One region of the Dehalobacter restrictus DSM 9455 genome, then DNA from elsewhere that is predicted to be linked to it. Evidence: riboswitches for the same ligand, from Rfam matches in the RefSeq annotation. Region 1 holds a riboswitch; each other region holds the start of a gene.
The links. Region 1 has a riboswitch for cyclic di-GMP ahead of DEHRE_RS11170 (ArsB/NhaD family transporter). Riboswitches for the same ligand answer to the same signal wherever they lie in the genome.
Positions count from the first base shown of each region.

Region 2: another riboswitch for cyclic di-GMP. It lies ahead of DEHRE_RS07365 (diguanylate cyclase); the one in region 1 lies ahead of DEHRE_RS11170 (ArsB/NhaD family transporter).
Region 3: another riboswitch for cyclic di-GMP. It lies ahead of DEHRE_RS11670 (HD-GYP domain-containing protein); the one in region 1 lies ahead of DEHRE_RS11170 (ArsB/NhaD family transporter).
Region 4: another riboswitch for cyclic di-GMP. It lies ahead of nhaB (sodium/proton antiporter NhaB); the one in region 1 lies ahead of DEHRE_RS11170 (ArsB/NhaD family transporter).

Region 1 is NZ_CP007033.1:2,320,746-2,326,052, forward strand. It holds gene DEHRE_RS11155 (DegT/DnrJ/EryC1/StrS family aminotransferase) at 1-1,149, shown strand, start outside; gene DEHRE_RS11160 (acetyltransferase) at 1,166-1,858, shown strand; gene DEHRE_RS11165 (glycosyltransferase family 2 protein) at 1,855-3,030, shown strand; cyclic di-GMP riboswitch class I at 3,131-3,216, shown strand; partial or broken gene DEHRE_RS11170 (ArsB/NhaD family transporter) at 3,403-4,677, shown strand; gene DEHRE_RS11175 (NADH-dependent [FeFe] hydrogenase, group A6) at 4,674-5,307, opposite strand, start outside.
Region 2 is NZ_CP007033.1:1,522,725-1,528,031, forward strand. It holds partial or broken gene DEHRE_RS07355 (heavy metal-binding domain-containing protein) at 104-414, opposite strand; gene DEHRE_RS07360 (IS4 family transposase) at 581-1,957, shown strand; gene DEHRE_RS07365 (diguanylate cyclase) at 2,020-3,693, opposite strand; cyclic di-GMP riboswitch class I at 3,754-3,839, opposite strand; gene DEHRE_RS07370 (LiaF transmembrane domain-containing protein) at 4,012-4,506, opposite strand; gene aguB (N-carbamoylputrescine amidase) at 4,585-5,307, opposite strand, start outside.
Region 3 is NZ_CP007033.1:2,429,287-2,434,593, forward strand. It holds gene tnpC (IS66 family transposase) at 1-838, opposite strand, end outside; gene tnpB (IS66 family insertion sequence element accessory protein TnpB) at 923-1,279, opposite strand; gene tnpA (IS66 family insertion sequence element accessory protein TnpA) at 1,273-1,605, opposite strand; cyclic di-GMP riboswitch class I at 1,937-2,022, shown strand; gene DEHRE_RS11670 (HD-GYP domain-containing protein) at 2,118-3,179, shown strand; gene DEHRE_RS11675 (CoA-binding protein) at 3,240-3,680, opposite strand; gene DEHRE_RS11680 (lipid II flippase Amj family protein) at 3,852-4,643, opposite strand; gene DEHRE_RS11685 (hypothetical protein) at 4,644-4,928, opposite strand; gene DEHRE_RS11690 (saccharopine dehydrogenase family protein) at 5,093-5,307, opposite strand, start outside.
Region 4 is NZ_CP007033.1:37,318-42,624, reverse strand. It holds gene DEHRE_RS00225 (hypothetical protein) at 1-1,603, shown strand, start outside; gene DEHRE_RS00220 (hypothetical protein) at 2,110-2,517, shown strand; cyclic di-GMP riboswitch class I at 2,668-2,759, shown strand; gene nhaB (sodium/proton antiporter NhaB) at 2,845-4,350, shown strand; gene DEHRE_RS00210 (DUF3231 family protein) at 4,731-5,307, shown strand, end outside.

The sequences.
Region 1 (5,307 bases):
TTTTCTGAACCGGTCTATGTTACCGAACCTTTGCTGCCAGACTTGGCGGAGACTTACAGCATGCTCGAAATAATATGGCAAAGCAGGCAGCTCAGCAATAACGGAAAGATGGTCCAAGAACTGGAAAGAAAACTGGCTGCTTTCCTGGGCACCCGATATTTATCGGTTTTTGCAAATGGCACGAATGCCTTGCAAATTGCATGCAAAACCCTGGATCTGTCCGGGGAAGTCATCACCACCCCGTTTACCTTTGCCGCTACGGCCAACGCGCTGGCCTGGAATCATCTTACGCCGGTCTTCTGCGACATTGAAGAAGCCACGTTCAATATTGATGCCGACCGTATCGAGTCCCTGATTACGAATAAAACCACTGCCATCCTGCCGGTACACGTTTTCGGCCATCCGTGCGAGGTCGAAAAGATTGACCGGATTGCAGCAAGGCATAACCTGAAAGTACTTTATGACGGGGCCCACGCTTTTGGTGTGAAAATAAAGGATAAACCGGTCGGCTCCTATGGAGATATCACCATGTTCAGCTTTCATGCCACCAAAATCTTTCACACCGTCGAAGGCGGTGCACTTATCTTTCGGGATCAGGACCTCCAGCAGAAAGCCAAGTGTTTGAGAAATTTTGGTCTAAAAGAAGACTACAGTGTGGACGAACCGGGTATAAACGGCAAACTGAACGAATTGCAGGCTGCTGTCGGCATTTTGCTCTTAAAAGAAGTGGAAGCTGAAATAGCCCAAAGGAAATATCTTACCAACCTGTACCGGCAAGTGCTGGCTGATGTCCCTGGGATAACCGTCTCCCAGGAGGCTGAAGAAATTACAGCCAATTATCCGTATTTTGTTATCCGGGTTGATCCGACCGCATACGGTATCTCCCGGGACGAGCTCTATAGCCGATTGTTAAGCTTCAATATTTTTTGCCGAAAATATTTTTACCCGCTCTGCAGCAATTTTAAGTGTTTTAAAGGTCTTCCTTCCTCCTCCGCAGACAATCTACCCACAGCCAACAAAGTCGCAGAAAGTGTTCTGGCTCTGCCGCTTCACGGCAGAATGTCAGCGTCCGACGTTCAAAAAATAGGCGGCATCATCAGGGAAATAAAAATTAAAAATAAAAAGCAAATCAACGAAATTTTCAATTGAATTGGGCGTGTGATCATTGGCTATAAAAGATCTCATCATTTTTGGAGCCGGCGGCTTTGGCCGGGAAGCTACCGAGCTCGTTGAAGATATCAATACAGAAAAAAAGCAGTGGAACCTGTTGGGCTATATCGACCAAACTCCGGCCAAACAAGGAAAGGTTATTAATGACTATCCTGTTCTGGGCAACCTGGACTGGCTCGAAAAAAACACAGGGCACCCTCTCTGGATTGTATGTGCGATCGCGAGACCGACGGATAAATACCGTCTGATCGCCAGCCTGTCCTGTTTTCAGCTATATTTTGCCAACCTGATTCATCCCGCTGCCCGAATAAGCCACTCCGTTCAATTGGGCTGCGGCAATATCATCTGCTGGAACAGTTTTCTGTCGACGGATGTCAGGATAGGTAGTCACGTAGCCTTAAATCCGGGCTGCAGGATTGGCCACGATACGGCTGTCCGGGATTACTCCTCTTTATACTGGGACGTCACCCTGGCCGGAAACGTGCAGGTCCATGAAGGTTGTGAAATCGGTTCCAAAACTGTGGTGATCCCCGAAAAAGAGATTGGCAGGTGGAGCATCATCGGGGCTGGTGCTGCCGTCACTCGCAACATCCCGGAATACTGCACGGCCGTCGGTGTCCCTGCCCGACCGGTTAAACATTTAAAAGAATTGGTTGAAACCCATTCCCCTAAAGGACTGATGATATGAAGGAACTTTCTTCTATTTTGATCAAAACTGCGATACAGCTTGTTCTTGAAGCCATTAATCAGGCTCAAGCCTCTGCCCTGCAAAAACGCGTCAGCCCCTTCCCTGTTCAGGAAGCCGCTGACACCCCTACTGCGGAAATTTCTCAACAAGCGGTTCCAAAAAACATTGACTGGGAAGAATTAGACGACGCCACCATCCTTCAACAGATTCTAGATCCTGGGATCCTGGAAGAAATCATTGAACCTTCTGTACAGAACCCGACAGACAGCACCTCCCCTCCTCCTTTTATCAGCTATGTTACCTTCAACCGTCTCGGGCTTACCATGCAGAACCTAAACAAGATTTTGGATTCAGACGAAGATTTTGAAATGCATATCATCGACTGCAACTCCAAAGATGATACCTGGAATTATATCAAAAGCCTTCAGGACAAAAGAATTAAATCCAAAACACGCTTGAAGGTTAACCGGGGGCCGATCTATGTCCTGAACTACAACCTCAGAAAGAGAAAGCCCAACCAGTATTTCTTCACGATTGACAGCGATGTCTATATCAAGACCAAAAACTGGCTGACCAGGTATATGGAAATATTTGAAGCTTTTCCGGAAGTGGGTCTCTTAGGAACCATGCGGGATAACCCTTATCCGAGATTTCTCCCTCCCGTCATTCCTCAGGTCAAGAATGATCTATCCTATCTTCAGCTGAGAAATGCCGGCATTGATGTAATCATGGATTTTATTCCGGGATGTCTTCAGGGGTTACGGCCTGAGCTCATTGACCGGATCGGTTATTGGAATGAGGAATGCGGGTATGGCGATGCTGAATTATCACCAAGGATTGTGCATTATACTCCTTTCAAAGTCGGCTTTGTCACGACCGTGGAAATTGATATGACCCAGTTCATCGGCTGTGACAAGTGTCAGGCCCAAAGCCTCTGCACGCTGAACAGAAGCATAAAAACCTGCTTTATGCTGGCCAAGCAAGCCAACAGTAACGAAAGCTTTGCCAAAAAGGCCAAATGGAAATACCTCGAAATATTTCAAGAGCTAGCCGATGGAAAAAGAACAGCCTATTGCACTTCACTTTTGGACCCTGCATCCCGGGAAGGGAATTTGTACCATGATGCCTGGGCACTCGAGAATTTTGAATATTATTTGAGAAGATCGAACTGATCTTTACAAAATATGAACGGAGATGCTATACTTCTTTTCTGGACACAATCCAGTTGATCAGGATTTTTCAGATTTGCAAATAAAATATAATATGATTTTTAATGTGTTGGGGCAAACTTCACGAAAGTGAAGGACGCTAAAGTTATGGGTCTAAATCAGGGAATTTGAAATGCATGCAATACAAAATGAATGGAATCCAAATGCATTTCCAGGATATTCTGACAGGATTGCCAGACTACAAGGATTTTGAACTTCTCAGGGAAGAGCAGTTCCTTTTATGGATCTGCTCTTTTTTATTTCAACTATTTTGGTATATTCTAACCGGTTAGGCCAATAAAAATTGACCACACTAATGATGGAGGTGCACGATTCATGACCTTGATTCTGACCCTTGTTATTTTTGTAGCTACGTATGCACTAATCGTAACGGAGAAAATCCCGCGGGCTGTCGCCGCGGCCCTCGGTGCCTGTCTCCTGATTCTTTTGGGTGTATTCCCGCAGGAAACTGCTGTGGAACACATCGACTGGAATACGCTGGGCTTACTTATCGGCATGATGATCATTGTCGATCTGACCAGACGTTCCGGTGTCTTCGGCTTTCTGGCTATTTGGGTCGCCAAGAAAGTCAAAGGCAATCCAATCAGACTGCTGATCTCTTTGGCTATACTGACTGCCGTTTTATCGGCTTTTCTGGATAACGTGACGACTGTTTTGCTGGTCGTTCCGGTTTCCATTGTGATTGCTGAAACCTTGAAATTAAACCCAATACCTTTTTTGATTACCCAGATTCTAGCCAGCAACATCGGGGGAACCGCGACCCTGATCGGTGATCCGCCGAATATCATGATTGCCGGACCGGCAGAGCTTACTTTTATGGATTTCATGGTGAACCTGGCACCTGTGACGATTGTGATCTTGGCTGTTACCCTATTGGGCTTTTATTTTCTTTATCGCCAAAAGCTAAAGACCGATAAGGAATCCATCGCCCTGCTGCTGTCGCAAAATGAATACGACTATATTAAAGACTGAGCCCAGCTCAAAAGAAGCCTGGCCGTGCTCGCTCTGACCATTGTCGGTTTTATGCTGCACGCCGTCATCCATGTTGAGACCGCTACGATTGCGCTGGCCGGAGGCATGCTGCTCATGGTGCTGAGCCATGAGGAACCGGAAGAGGTATTTCTGGCGATTGAATGGCCGACGATCTTCTTCTTTACCGGATTATTCGTTTTAGTTGGAGGATTGGTCGAAGTCGGCGTCCTGGATAAGATTGCTGAATGGAGCCTTGGGCTTACCGGCGGTGTACCGGTCGTCATGGCGATGCTGATTGTCTGGCTTTCCGCTATTTTTTCAGCTTTCGTCGATAATATTCCATTCGTGGCCACCATGATTCCGTTGATTCAAAAAATCAGGGTCCTCGGCGGGCTGACCCCAGAACAGCTCCAGCCGCTCTGGTGGTCTCTGGCTCTGGGCGCCTGCCTGGGCGGAAACGGCACAATTGTCGGTGCCTCGGCCAACGTCATTGTCTCAGGGATTGCCGAAAAAAACGGCTATACGATCAGCTACAAAAAATACTTCCTGATCGGATTTCCGTTCATGATTCTATCCATTGTGATCGCCTCGGCGTATATTTTGCTGCGGTACTATTAGATTCTTTCTCTCTCTTCAAAATGAGTATGAAGCAATCTATGGGCAGTGTCACTGAAAGGCTGGCCCAGATATTCCTGATAAAGTTTTTGGATTTCTGAATTCTCATGAGATTTTCTGATCTTTTTATTTTTATCTTCCTGATAGATGGCTTCCTGACGCTTGCGGACAATTTCAAAATTGCCGTGATGGTAGGGCTGCCCACCTCCGGCAACACAGCCTCCGGGACAAGCCATAATTTCAATGGCTTCGTATTGATTCTTACCGTCTCTGATTTCCTCAAGCAGGGTCCGGGCGTTTCCGAGCCCGCTGGCAATGCCTATCCGTAGCATCTTGTCGCCGATTTGAACTGTGGCCTTTCGCAAGCCTCCATCTCCCCGGAGCTGCTCGAACTCAACTTTCTGTAATTCATCACCGGTCAGCCACTCATAAGCTGTCCTGAGCGCAGCTTCGATAACCCCGCCGCTGGTCCCGAAGATCACTGAGGCTCCTGTGGTTTCACCCAATGGTTTGTCATATTCACTCGAAGGCAGATTGATAAAATCCAGACCGGCTTCCTTGATCATTAGGCCAAGTTCCCGGGTCGTGACGACAATATCGACGTTATTATGCTCATCCTTAGTTAGTTCCGGA
Region 2 (5,307 bases), 800 kb from region 1:
TATATTTCTCTTTTTTAGCGATCGTTCCTCTTCAATCTTATATAAACTTGCAGAAAAATACCCGCCGGTTCAAAACCCGCGGGCATCTTTGGAATTCCGGGAACTACTCTACTCTTACGGCGGTTCCGGAAGTGCTGACCATCAGCATGCTGCCGTTGGCTCTTAATCCAGGTCGATGCCGACTACGGCATTAGCTCCCATCTGGAACGCCCGGTCTTCCATTTCTCGCAAGGCGATATTGCGGGCTTCCTGCAGTTTCTCTTCATAGGTGCCGGAACGACCGCCGATCACATCGGTGATACTCGCAAAAATATCGCGGACAATATTGGCTCCCATAATGGCTTCTCCGGTAATCACCCCGTAATATTCGGTGATCCTGCGTCCTTCTACGGACGGTGTCGTTGTTAAAATCATGTTGGTTTCCTCCATTAAGTTACTAACTCAACTTTCCCACCCTGTCGGGTAGGTTGAAACCTTGAAAGTCTTTGAAAGTATGGTTAAATACAACAAGGAAACCACCAAATCTGGTATAATGAGAATAACCACAAACCCAATAATACCAGTACTTTGGAGGTTTCCTATGACCAGTATTATACCAGATTTGACGAGTAACGAAAATGCTGTTTCCTCACGAATCGATCAATATTTTATCCAGAATTCATTTTCCAAGCTCCTTAAACGTTGCAATTTTTATAAAGAATCAGGAATTCCGTGTGTGACTATTTTAAAAGAACTTTTCACCCTTGTTTTTACCGGAAAGAATCTCTTTAGAACACTTGAAATGAAACCCGAAGAATTATCTTTCCGTAAAAATACAGCCTATCGCTTCTTAAACTCCGGTCATTATAATTGGTCAAAACTCCTGTTGTTACTAGCATCTAAGGTCATTGATTTTGTTAATGGTTTGACCAGTGATGATCGGAAATCGGTACTCATTGTTGATGATTCTCTTTACAGCAGAAGTCGAAGTAAGAAAGTTGAACTGATGACTCGGGTCTTTGACCACACAACCCATAAATTTGTGAAAGGCTTTCGAATGCTGACTTTGGGCTGGTCCGATGGAAACACATTTCTGCCTATTGGTTTTTCACTCTTAAGTTCCCAGAAACCGGAGAAGATCTTGAATCCGGCCAAGCCTTTGGATAAGCGAACGATTGCTTACAAAAGAAGAACCGAGGCGATGGGGAGTACAACCGATGCTTTGATTAATCTTCTCCACTGTGCTGCTCATATTCCAGCTAAGTACGTTCTTTTTGACAGCTGGTTTGCCCATCCTAAGACGATCTTAAGGGTCAAACAAGAAAAGCGCGATGTTATTTGCATGTTGAAGATTACAGAGAAAATTCATTACCACTATAACGGAAAATGGCAGCCCCTTCAGGAACTTCGTAAATTGGCAGGTGATATTGCTGATGCTAAAACAGGGATCATCGGTTCAATAACAGTTCAAATACGTGAGACCAAAAATATTCAAGACTTAACCGATGTGAAAATTGTTTTTGTTCAGGACAGACGATCGAAAAACTGGCTGGCCCTCCTGAGTACGGACTTGGAGCTATCTGAAGAAGAAATTGTCCGTATTTACGGCAAACGCTGGGACATAGAAGTTTTCTTCAAAGTATGCAAGTCGTATTTGGCTCTGGCTAAAGAATACCAAGGACGAAACTATGATGCTCAGGTAGCCGCAACATCCATCGTATTTCTAAGATACATTATGTTAGCAGTTGAAAGCAGAAATACTCAGGATGATAGGACAATTGGAGAACTATTTTACTATTACAGTGATGAAATGGAAGATCTCAAACTTTCTCAAGCATTAGTATTGTTAATCGACACTCTCAGGCGTGTTCTAAGCAATTTTCCTGTCATAAGCCAGGAATTAGCCAATATGATTATGGATACTTTTCTTAGCACTATTCCACGGTCTTTCAAAGAACGATTGTTGTTTGCAACCTGATGTGTCAGAAAAATCATGGCTTTAACCATTATTTAATGGTGGGAAAGTTGAGTTAATTACAGTTACCTATCATTCACAACAAGGTCTTCCTGCATAATCTTGTTAAAAACAGTAACCAGATACGGATCAAATTGTTTGCCGGCGCACTTATTGATTTCAACAAGTGCACTATAGGGGTCCATGGCCCGTTTATAGGGCCTTTCATGCGTGATCACATCGTAGGAATCAACAATAGAAACTATCCTCGAGAACAGCGGGATTTCATCTTCTTTCAGCCCCTGCGGGTAACCTTTTCCATTCCACCATTCATGATGACCGAGAACGGCTTCTGAGACATGCGCTAATTCCCTGGACGACTGCGTGATCCGATAGCCGATTTCGGAATGTTTTTTCATAATGCTCCATTCTTCCGGGGTCAAGTCACCTTGTTTTTTTAAGATTTCCCCCGGAACACCGATCTTGCCGATATCATGCAGCATTGCAACTTGGACCAATTCGACGATCTCTCTTGGGGACAGGCCGATCTGACTGCCGAATTTACTGACCAGACTTTTCAGCCTCATGACATGGGCTTCCGTCTGATAATCTTTTTCCCAGAGCAGTTTTTCCAGGAACTCGATGATGGCAAGGCGGGATTTCTTGCTTTCATTTAATTTGTTGCTATACATTTTTTCCTCAGCCTGGCTGATCATTTTTGCCAGGGGTTGTTCCCTGTTCTCATAAACCGTCAGGCCAAACGAGATATCTATTGGTACCGTTTGCGGGCGGGAGATTTTTAAATTATTTTTAATATTGTTTAAAAACACGCCGGCCTGATCAAGCGGCACACCAGGCATGATAATGATAAATTCGTCCCCGCCCCATCGGATAATCACATTCTCAGTGCCGATCGTCTCTTGCATGATTCTGATCCCGTCAGCAAGCAATTCATCCCCTTTTTCATGACCAAAGGTGTCGTTGATCAGTTTCAGACCATTAAAATCCCCCATGGCCAATGTTGCAGGCATGAGGGTTTTATCAAGGAAATCTTCCAGCACATTTTCAAAATAGGTACGGCTGTAGGCCCCCGTTAATTTATCATAAATGACAAGTTTTCTGATATTTGCTTCTTTGCTTTCGAGCTCCTCCCGGATGCTTTGAAAATACAGGGCCTGCATATTAAGATAAGCAAGCAGACCAACAACACCGGCAACTAAATAACCTACAGACGGTGAAATAACGTTAATTAATTTGCACAACGGATAAAGTAAAATCGACAAGGCCCAAAAAATATAGGTATAGCCAAGTATTATTCGGATCGGGCCTTGTGGTGTTTTTGCTTTTAAGCATGTCATAGCAGCTTTGGATAATAATGCAATGATCCAGACAACAGATAGAAGTAAAAGAGCGGTTGCCGAGATTCCCTGAACAGCAATACATATAAAAGCAACGATCAGAAAGCCCGTGCCGATATCCCAAAACACCGGGTAGCTTCTGCTAAAAAACAACAGCGTACCCTTGAATATCAGCCAGTACCCTGCGATCGAAGAGGCATAGTTGATAATCTGAAGCACCACGGACGGGCTGTCGGTTTCCAGCAATGCAGTTCTGGAAAGATAGGTTATCATGAGCATCAAGACAGAAAGACTCCATGCTAAGAAATAATGTTTCTTCTCGGAAAAATATAAAAATCCGTAAGATATCAACAAGACCAGGGTAATTGAAATACTGGCTGCAACGATGGAATCCGCTGTCATATTAAATCCCCTCCTCAGAAAAAAAAATCGCGGCCAAAGCAGCCGCGGTTTTCATCTTCTGTGTGCAACCCGACTGTCAATATGCTTCAGCACTTAGACTCGTAGCTTTGCGTCCCTGCTTTTCAACAGGTTTGCCAATGGATCATATGATTTTAACTCAATTATAGTAAAATACACGAAATCTGTCAATAAATGTATGAATAATCAATAAATGTATGAATATTCAGAGTCTGACTATTCATACATTTATTGATTAATATTATGCAATAGATATTATCATCCAGATCAGATTCTTCTTACATGGTTTCCAAATTTAGTTCATGTTTTTTTCCTTTGGATGATCAGGATCAGACCTGCCAGAATCAGCAGGATCGGGACCACCAGGCCTAGATCTATATAGCGCTGAATTGACGTTACAAACATCCCAGTAAAGGATATGCACGCTAGAGCGGTTAGAATAAAAACAGGCACCAGCAGACCGCGCGGGCGTCCGGAAAATAAATAGAGTTGAAATAGACCGACTGCAACAGCCAGCGGATAGACCGGCCAGGTATATCCGGAAAATTGCCAGTGTGTAAAAGTCTCAAAGATGAACAACAGACCAATAACGGTAAGGATACCACCGGGAACTAGCAATCCGGGGCTTTCTTTCTTACTGAAATAGTTGAATTCAAAAGCAAGCCCGAGAATAAGGATCAATACCGGCCAAAGAAATTCCATACTGAAGATTTGCCAGTTGCCAAGATTATCTATAAGCAGCAAGCCTCCTGTAAGGATTAGAATGATTCCCCAAAATAAGCCGCTTTTGTTCATATAGAGCCTCCTCTCACCTTATAAAGGTTAATAAGATACTCGAGATTTAAGAACTACAAATTCGTGTTAGATAATGGATTATTTTGATAAATAAAGTTCCCCGTCGTAGGAAGAAATCCTTCCATATAGATCAGGCCGGCGGTCTCTAAAGATCCCCCACTCCAGCCGCTGAACCTCGAGCTGGTCCAGATCAAATTCCGCGATTAGAACCGCTTCTTCGTTTCGTCCAGCCTCCGCTATCTTATTACCCTGCGGTCCGGCAATGAAAGAAGAACCATAGAAGGTGATTTTGGAATCATCCTCTTCCTCGACACCAATCCGGTTGGATGCGACCACAGGGATCAGGTTCGCGGCAGCATGGCCGAGCATGCAGGCCTGCCAATGGTCTTTGGAATCGATCGCCTGATCCATCGGTTCTGAACCGATGGCTGTCGGATATAACAGGATCTCCGCCCCCATCAGGGTCATGCAGCGGGCAGCTTCCGGGTACCATTGATCCCAACAGACGCCGACTCCAATCTTGGCGTAGCGCGTTTGCCAGACTTTAAAGCCTGTATCACCGGGGTTAAAATAGAATTTTTCCTCATAGCCCGGCCCGTCGGGGATATGACTCTTTCTGTATTTGCCGAGGATCTCACCATCGGCATCAATCACGGCAATCGTATTATAGCGCGCGTAGTTTTTCTTCTCATAAAAACTGATCGGCAGGACGATCTCCAGCTCTCTGGCAATTTTCCGGAAATGTCTGACTGCTTGATTATCTTCTAGCTCTGCTGCATAAAGGTAAAAATCCGATTTTTC
Region 3 (5,307 bases), 110 kb from region 1:
ACATCCACATGTAGCTTTTGGCTTGCGCCTTCTTGCCTGGTTCTTTGAGTACTTGCAAGGTGGTCTCATCCGCGAAGAGAACACTGTGCTGCAAGAGCCGTCGGTGCATCTCCTCATACACTGGTTTCAACCAGTCCTCGGCTACTCTTAAGATCCAGCTGGACATCGTCTGACGGGATAGCATCACACCGCTTCGATTCAGCTCCTGTTCCTGTCGGTAAAGGGGAGAACACATGACGAATTTCTGGGTCATGATGTGAGCTATCGCTTCCGGGGAGGCAAAGCTTCCGGAGATGACGGGTTTATCTTTCCGTGTTTTCAACACGGGGGTTTCCAAGGCCTCTGCTTTGCAGGTCAGGCAGGCATAGCTGAAATACCGGTCTTCACGGATTTTTACCTGTGGCGGAACAATTACAAGGCTGCGGCGGACTTCCTTGCCGATTTCCTGCATGACAGTATCGCAGGCTGCACAAAGCCGTTCTTCCTCAGAAAGACGATGCTCAACGACTTCAACGGGGACATTATCCGGCAGGATTTCCTCAAGGCTGCCGGAACGCTTTTGGCGGGTATGGGCAGCAACTTTTGTTTTCTCTGGTGACTCGATTTTAATATACGCTTCTGCCTCGTTAAACAAAAGGCTCAGTTGCTCCATGACCGCTTCCTGCGTTTTTTCGGAGGAAGATCCGAAGCGTTTCTTTTGGCCCAGGCGTATCTGTTGCAGAAGCAACTCAATCTGTTTGTTTAACTCTGTGTTGTGTGCCTTAAGTGCTTCATATTCCGCACGTGAAATGGTGACCATTTCGGCGTTATTTATCTCATTTTTTTGTAGCTCTTTCATAACAAAATTATACCATGAAAAAGCCAGTTTTTCCAGTGTTTTCAAGGGTTTCCAGTATTCTTTTCGAACCCTTTCTGAGCCTTCTTAAACCATGCAGAGGCCTGACGCCGGACGGTGTGCTTTGGGTTGTTCTACGCTTAAACCTTCCATTAGCCACCGGTACTGCTGTGGGGTAAGCGCCTGCGCTTCGGCGGGGCTACGCGGCCACTGAAACCTTCCGTTTTCAAGCCGTTTGTACAGGAGAACAAACCCATTGCCTTCCCAATACAGAGCTTTTATCCGGTCACATCGGCGTCCGCAAAATAGAAACAGGGTGCTCGAAAACGGATCCAGCCGAAACTTCTGCTGGACGATTCCAGATAGACCGTCAATCCCGCATCGAAGATCGGTGTATCCGCAGGCAATATAGATGCAGTCGGCTCCGGTGAAATCATTCAGCATGACTTCAGCGCGCGGCAGATTGCTTCAATGGCTGATGCATCTGCGCTGGGGTAAATGTCGGCTTCGGCATTTCCGATGCGCACTGTTGCCGCTATTTCCAGACAGTCATTCCGGCGTTCAACGGGAACTCTGGCAAAGTACGGCTCTTGATGCGTGGTCAATGCTTTAAACACTCGGCGTTGCCAATAGTAATATGTTTTCTCGACAATCCCGTTTTCCAGGCACCATTGCCTGATGCTTATTCCACTGTTCCGGCAGGATGAGATCCGCTCGCTCCACTCGGCCAGCCGTTGGTTTACGCTTAAGGTTTGCAGGCTTTGCTCCATTTGAGTCACTCCCATTCTATCTAAATGTCTACCTTAGACTCTTTTGGTGACACTTAGACTCTTTGGGATATTCTCTCATTCTGCTGATTCTATGACAATCCGCCTACATGGTTTACGCTTACTATTTAACGGGAATTGTACCGATCCACACGCGTATAAACATCATTAATTAGTTATACGAATTTAAGCGGATTCCTCTGCTAAACCAAGAAACATTGATCATTTGGCGCCAAAATAAAGAATATTTTTTCGAATAACCCCTGTAGAACCTGAAAGGGATGTGCTACAATAGTTCTGTGACCGAAATATCAATCGAATAGGGATACAGGAGCAACGACAATGGCAAACTTGGTGAAAGCCAGGGACGCAAAGCTATGGGTCTTCCAGAATAATTCTGATGACTGCCAGGCTACCGAATCCGCTCAGGTTTGTTTTGAATGTCGCCATGCAATCTGCTGGTGATTTTTTTGTTGCTTCAGCCAGCACTGATTTATCGGAAAGGAAGATTACAATTGCGTCAGGTAAGTGTAAACCGGCTTCAAAAGGGAGACGTGTTGGGACGAACCATTTTCTCGCATAACGGCCGTTCATTGCTTGGGAAAGGAATCACGCTGACCCAGCCATATATCGACCGGTTAAAAGAACTGGGCATTAGTATTGTCTATGTGGACGATGACGAAACGAAGGATATCGTTATTGAGGATGTTATTTCCGAGGAAAACAGGCGGGAGGCAATGAACTCCATTGAACATTCAGCGGAAGCGGTACGAATCGGTAAAGATCTCAATGGTTTTCAGGTAAAAAAGACAGTAAACAACATCATCGGGGACGTCCTGTTTCAAGAAAAGATATTTCTGAGCCTGACAGATATGCGGAGCTATGACAATCAAGTTTATGCGCATTCAGTCAGTGTTTGTGTCCTTGCGACCATTTTGGGCAAAGCTTTGGGACTGGATAAAGATACCCTGGAGGCACTGGCGGTAGGGGCTTTGCTTCACGATATCGGGACTGTCAAGCTGCCAAAAGAGCTTGTCGCCAAACGTGAGGCCTTTACTCCGAAGGAAAATGACCTATATAAGACGCACACTGTACATGGATTTGAAATACTTCGGAACAAACCGGAATTGAACTTATTGAGTGCGCATATTGCTTTGCAGCATCACGAATGGTTGAACGGAAACGGCTATCCCCGGAAGCTGTCCGGCCGGCACCTCCATATCCTGGCTCAAATCGTCGGGCTGGCCGACTTCTATGATAATCTGGTCAATGATGGCCCGGGCCACTCCCGGATCGTCCCGCATGAAGCCTGTGAAATTGTAATGGGATGTGCAAACAAACTATTCTCCCAGCAGTTGGTTGTAACGTTCTTAAAGCATGTTGCAGCCTATCCGACCGGCTGTACCGTTAAGCTCAATACAGGTGAAGTTGGGATTGTGGTTGACCAGAATAAAAGTTTGCCGATGCGCCCAATTATCAGGATATTAATCGCTGACAAAGGGTTGGCCCATGTCCGGGCTAAGGAATATAACCTTGTCGAAGATCTTACAACCTTTATTGTTTCCATTGTCGAGTGAAGCTGATCCATTTCTTGAAAAAAAACGCCGGCTCAAATGTTTTTTGAGCCGGCTAATCTATTATTTCGGAAGTTTTCCAAACACCTTCAATACGGACCGGTGGAATGAATGAGGAAACGATGGTTCTGCAAACATTAGGACGCATTGGTCATGGATGACGTTTATCTGATTTTCCGTACAATAGTCTATAGCCTCTTTAGATTCAGCCCCCTGCTGAATCCAGATATGCTTGACTCCAGCTTCTACCGCGTCCCTAACGACCTTATTGGTTTGGTCAGGAGGGACGACGATCACTGCGCCGTCGGCTTTCTGCGGTAAAGACTGAAGGTTCTCATAGCAGATCTCGCCGTCAATACTGTCCATATTGGGATTTACGGCAAAAACATTATACCCTCTCTTCTTTAACGTTCTATACAGCCTACGCGAGAACTTCTTTTCGGATCTGGATACCCCGACCACCGCTAAAGTACGCAGGTCTAGAAAATCATTGACTGAGCTCATTGTCGTCAAAAAAATGACCCCCTTTATTAAATTATTGTTTACTTTCTTGGTGATGTGGCTAATTCCTTCTTCCAATATTTATTTTCTGTGAAAACTATTTTCAGTTCCCTATCGCATTAATAAACAGGCTCTTATTTCCTTGCTAATATTCATGATGAACAGGCGTCATCACTACATGTAAAAGCTTGCAATAATCTGGGCGGCCGGCAAAAACAGCACTTGCCCCAATAATGTGCCAATTAGTTTTGTAGCAATAAGCATAATGACCAATGCTTTCACATCAGCATACGGCCTTATTCCTTTCAATGCCTGGTCTGTAATAATTGCCGATTTTGGGTCGATAAAAAAAGTGAGTAGAATACTTGCCATGCCATTAATGATTCCTGATGAAGCTGCTGCTGCTAGTGCTGCTTGCTCCGGAACCAGAAGAGCTGAGTAATTAGCGGCAAGGACCCCAATGGTATATATACCTGTAACCAAAACATTGGTAACAAGTAACCTTTTGGGTATCTCTCTATACCTTAGTCTTTCCAGCATTGTCTTCGAAGGCCGTACAGCACTTTTTACAATTCGCTTGATATTATTTGCCTGCAGGGCCTCGACAACTAAGGAAGGTACAGAACCGGCTAATTCTAAACGTTTGACAGCAACTTCAAATATCTTTAAAAATGTAGGTATGAGCAGGATTCCAAATAGGGTCCCCGCTGTCGCAGCAAAAATAACCGACCGCAAATCACTGATCGGGTTCAGTCCTTGCGCTATACTTAAACCAACAATGCTTGCAATTAACGGTCCCTGAAACATGTTGGCTGTCCGTGAAACAAGAACAAACATGTTGAAAAGTGAAAAAGATAAAGCAACCTGTCCGCTCTTTACGGAATTCAAGCGTACAGAGTAGGCCAGGGTATCGACAATATGAATGACAACTGTAAGAATCATTAATTCTATTAGCATCTTTTCCATTTACTGCAATCCATACGTTTTCAAAAGAATTAATATTGTATGATTGGTCATTTTATTCGTCAGCAGTTGCTTGAATTTTACTGAATTCGTTTTGCCTTCAAATCTTAGCTTTTCTAATCCCATAGAGATTTCACTTTGTTTGAATATCAAATCATCATAAAAATTTTCGAACTTTGCCAGTTTATTAATGGCTTCCCCAGAATAACCATTTGCATCATGCTGTATTTGAAAATCGTCCACAATAAAAAGACCATTGCTTTCTAATGCTTTTGTTAATCTTTCCATGTGATTACTCCTTGTATAAATATTTACATGGCTATGATTGTTATTTCTGGGTATTTTGACAAATTCCTTCTTGACTCAATCTTGACTCAATTTTTTGTAAAGTCCAATGCAGATTGTACATCTGTTAAGTAACCCTCCACCTCATTCAAATAAGCAGCTGCCGTTTAGGAAAAGCTTGATATGCACTTCACACCCATTTTTTCCATATCCTTTAGAAGACGATTCGGTTCAGCCAAGTGCCCCATCATCCAAAGTCCAGGCTTACGGGCAGAGCCATCCAAGTATTGCAATAAAGTTGCAACAACAGGGATAGCTGTTAATTCGTAACCATCGGGATGAGAAACGCTGACGTGGGGTTGAATCATCTGTCCATCCTTAG
Region 4 (5,307 bases), 660 kb from region 1:
AGCACTGATCGTCACCATCGTCTTTGCGGCGGTCTATTTCTATGCCGCGCTGCCCGCCCTCAATTTTCACAATACTGATTTATACATATTCCTGTGCATCTGCCTTGTCATCTTCTGCCTTGTTACGGTAATAGCTAAAGGTATGGCAAATCAGTTAATTGACATTAAATCCACCTTAAGAGCGTTTAAAAAGTCCTGCATTGTCCCCGCCTTTATCTGCATAGGGTTGGTCGCGGTGCTCATCTTGGGGGGCATTATCTCCAGTGTTATCCTACGCGCTAGTGCCTATTCCGAGATTCTGCCGGTAGTGACGGGTGACTTCGCAGCCGAGGTCAAACAAATTGCTTACGATCAGATTCCCATGCTGGACAAGACCTCTGCCCAGCGCCTCGGTGACCGCAAGCTTGGGGAACTTGCCGACATGGTTAGTCAGTTTGAGGTGGTTAACGACTACACCCAGATGAACTACAAAAATCAGCCGGTGCGGGTCGCCACCCTTGCCTATGGTGATATCTTTAAATGGTTTGGTAATCGCGCCGAAGGCATCCCTGCCTACATCATTATCGACATGGTAACCCAAAATGTCGACGTTGTGCGGATTGACAAGGGCATCAAATACACCAACGCAGAGCATTTCTCCCGCAACCTCAACCGCCATCTGCGATTTAACTTCCCAACCTATATGTTTGATACCCCCCACTTCGAAATTGACGACGGTGGGCATCCCTACTGGATCTGCCCTAAAATCGAAAAGACCATTGGATTATTCGGCGGCACCGATATCGACGGCGCAGTCCTAGTCGACGCGGTGACAGGCCAGTCCACCTATTATAAAGACGTGCCAACTTGGGTCGACCAGGTCTACTCGGCCGAGCTCATCATCGAGCAGTACGACTACCACGGCAAGTATTCCAGCGGCATCTTAAACTCCTTATTCGGGCAGAAGGGCGTGACCGTCACTACGGACGGCTACAATTATATTGCTCAGAACGATGATGTTTATGTCTATACCGGTATTACCTCGGTCACAGGCGATCAGAGCAACATCGGTTTTATTCTTAGCAACCAACGCACGAAAGAGACGAGGTATTACTCCTGCGCAGGTGCAGAGGAGTTCTCAGCGATGAACTCTGCCCAGGGCGTGGTGCAGCACCTGGGGTACGTCGCGACCTTCCCGCTGTTGCTTAACATCTCCGAGCAACCGACCTATTTTGTTGCCCTTAAGGACAACGCTGCGCTCGTCAAGATGTACGCAATGGTCAATGTCCAGAAGTACAACATCGTAGCGACAGGTTCGACGGTGGCGGAGTGTGAGCTGGAGTATGTTCGGCTGCTCAACCAGAACGGGCTGATCGACGAGGTGCCGATTGTGACGAGTGGAACTGAGGGGGTAGTGCAGGACATCAGGGTGGCTGTCATCGACGGCACCAGCATTTATTACTTGCTGTTTGATTCGGATGATGTTTATTTTGCAATCTCGGTGGCCGAGAGCGAGAGTGTGGTGTTGGTGAACGAGGGTGACCGCGTGAGCATTCGGACGGTGGACGCTGAGAACGGCAACGCCATTGTGAAGGCGACTGGGCTGAAGCTGCTGACTAACTAGCCCTAGTCGGAGCAAAAGTCCGTGACGTGAAAGAACTGATGGAGAGGAGGCTACCTATTATTTGAGTGGCCGACCTTCCACAACATCATATTTACCGTTGGGACAAGGGCCTTGGGCTATATTTATTGCTTAATAAGGATGTACTGTGTACTTGGCATAACAAAAGCAAAATAACAATTTTAATTAAATGTTACATTTCAAATAAAGTGTGACTGTTTTAAAAAACATATTAAGCGAATTAATATTCCAACTAGAAAAACAATTGAAATGCAAGGGCTTTGTTACAGAATATAGCCTTTCCATGGCTAAAAATTTTGGAATAAATGTGTCTTTAAGCAAGCTGGGGTATTTGTATCGAGGTAGACTTATCAACAACTGTAATATTTCTGGCTATCTTATTAGAAAATGAGGAATTTGCATAATCATAAAGATTTGAGCATTGCTTTTTTTTTAGTATAATAATAAATGAGATCTATCGGTATTAAACGCAAGTAGGAGGTCTTCGAATGGAAGAATGGAAAAGACAGATACTAGGCGCGGTTAAATCCGGACGTGCAAGTTTAGCAAATGAATATGCCCGGGCAGCAATACAAAATCCGGAGAATAAGATTTCTTTTGGGGAATTTATGTGCGGCAAGAAATACTATATGGGGGTTATCGCTAAAAACAATGTTGAGGCTCATTTATTATACCCCAATACGAAGGACCGGCTCGAACTTGAGACGGGTGATGTAATCGCAGTTAAATATGGCGATTTATATATAGTAGGTATATTTACGCTTTCAGACGATGAGATTGGAATAAAGACGTTGACGAGTGTGGATTGTCAAGGGGAACAAGATTTTGTTCAATTACGTAATGGTGGAGCTAACCATGTCGCTTTTCTTTTTCATGTTCCAAAGGATGAGAGATAGCCTGATTGGCTAAAGGATCATATTAAAAAGCAAAATACTTAAGATAAATAACTGGACAATTCAGCATAAAATGGATATATTCAGGGTATTCAAAAGAAAATTTATTTGTTATAATGTATAAGCTTAAGCAAAAATAACAATATAAAGTTGTACGAGTTGGTGCAAACTTCGTGAAAGTGAAGGACGCTAAAGCTATGGGTCTAAGGCTGCTTGTAAGTTGCTATGATTGCCAGGCTGCAAGTAATTGAACTTCTTGGGGGGGAGTAGTTCCATTTTGGATTACTCTCTTTTTTATGTCTTTTATTTTCACTTGGGAGGATGGTACATATGAAACAAATGGGCATCGGACAAGCATTCAAAGCAAATTTTCTGGGTCACGCTCCGGACTGGTACAAAAGAGCAATTCTTGCTTTTCTGTTATTGAACCCTATTTTGATGTATACCGCCGGTATGTATGTTACCGGTTGGGTGTTGATTGTCGAATTCATTTTTACCCTGGCAATGGCGTTAAAATGTTATCCGCTTCCTGCCGGTGGGCTTCTGGCAATCGAAGCCGTTGTGCTCGGACTTACTAGCCCTCAAATGGTCTATAGTGAAGTTGAAACGAACCTGCCGGTTATTCTTCTTCTGATGTTCATGGTCGCCGGGATCTATTTTATGAAAGAAGGTCTTGTGTACCTGTTTTCCAAGCTCCTTACTAAAGTACACTCTAAAGTCGCGCTTTCATTTCTGTTCGCTGTATTGGGTGCGTTTCTTTCCGCATTTCTGGATGCGCTGACCGTAACGGCGGTGATTATCGCCGTGGCCTACGGTTTCTATAACATCTTCCATAAGTTTGCTTCCAGTGAAAAAGTATACGAAGAGTATGACATTAATCACGATCATAGTGTTGATGAGAAATATCATGAGGATCTGGACGAGTTTCGTGGTTTTCTGCGTAATCTTATGATGCATGGCGCGGTGGGCACTGCGCTGGGCGGAGCAATAACGCTGGTTGGTGAACCGCAGAATCTGTTGATTGGCTCCATCATGAAATGGGATTTCGTAGATTTCTTTATACAATGCGCCCCTGTGTCTATCCCGGTATTGATCGTTGGTCTTCTGACCACCATTATCCTTGAAGTTACTAAGTTCTGGGGGTACGGCTACCAGTTTCCTGAGTCGGTACGAAAGGTTATGGAAGATGATGTAAAGGCCAAAGATGCTGTCAGAAATATGCGAGGACGTGTACGCCTGATTGTTATGGCTTTGTGCGGCGTTCTGCTGATCTTCTCCCTGGCGCTGCACCTGGCGGAAGTAGGCATTATTGGTCTGATGATTATTATCCTGCTTACAGCCTTCAATGGGGTTACTGAAGAAAAGCGCATTGGTCATGCCTTTGAAGAAGCGCTGCCGTTTACTGCGCTGCTGGTCGTATTTTTCGCCGTCGTCGCGGTTATTCATGACCAGCATTTGTTTACGCCGATTATTCAATGGGTACTGAACATGGAAGGACAGAATCAGCTTGTCGCTTTTTTTGCGGCCAACGGTGTCCTTTCAGCAATCAGTGACAACGTATTTGTTGCTACGGTATATATGACTGAAACACAGCAAGCATTTGAAGCCGGAGGTATTGCGCTGGAGCAGTACAACAAGCTGGCAGTTGCCATTAATATGGGTACAAATATCCCATCTGTTGCTACGCCAAACGGTCAGGCGGCGTTTCTGTTCCTCTTGACGTCTGCTCTGGCTCCGCTGATTCGCCTGTCTTACCTGGAAATGGTAAAATTGGCGCTGCCTTACGCCATCGTTATGTCTCTTACAGGTGTGCTGGCAACAATGTACCTGTTGTAATCCAAAAGTATCTAATTTAAAAACGAATCATAAAATGTTACATCACTTATCAAGCAAAAGGGGGTGTCCTATGCGGACTCTCTCTTTTATGGCTATTAGAAGAACCTAGGAAGTCTTCGGAAAAATATCTAACTGAGGCAGGAGAAAGTGAGATTCTTCGATCTTTTGAAGAACAACTAAAAGGCGGCAAGATGCTTATTGTTTCAGATATAAAGAAGGCCGTATATAAGAATTGCGTTTTGCTGCAAGTTATTCTCCAAAAGATAGAGGGTTCATCTTTTTCAATTTGTTACACAAATAGGGAAAAACAATTTGGAATAATAGGATTAGCATAGGAAACTACTTTATTGTTTACAATATCTATAAAAAGGGGACTGACTATGGTCTTGGCTTTTGCTAAAGAAGAAAAAATGAATGAAATAAGTGTAGGCGGAGTTTATAGCCTTTGGAATATTTTGACATATAATTATGGTATTATGGTAAAGCTTGAAATTTATCAAAATTACGCTCATGATATAGATTTGAAATTTAAGCTACAAGATATACTTGATGATTTGAAAGACCGGAACAATAAGATTGAAAAAATAATGAATAAATACAATGTTAAATCTCCCGATTATCCGCCTAAAGATGTACACGAAGTAATAAATTCCCAGGTGGTAACTGACCAACAGATTGGCAAATTTCTTTTGTTAATAGCACAAGAACGACTGGAGATAAAAGTTCGGGCAGTGAGAAACGCTAGTGTCTCCGATGATGTTCGCAGCTTATTTATGAGATTCGTAGAAGAGGAGATTTATAACCTGGATTCCATCCTTAATTATTTGAAACTGAAAAAGTGGGTCCATCAGCCGCCGATGTATCCTAACGTCCCAGAAGGCAGCAAAGAGGACTGCTACCTATGGGATCATCTGGTTTATCGTTATTTAAACATGGAGCAAATAAAGTTCTTTTCGC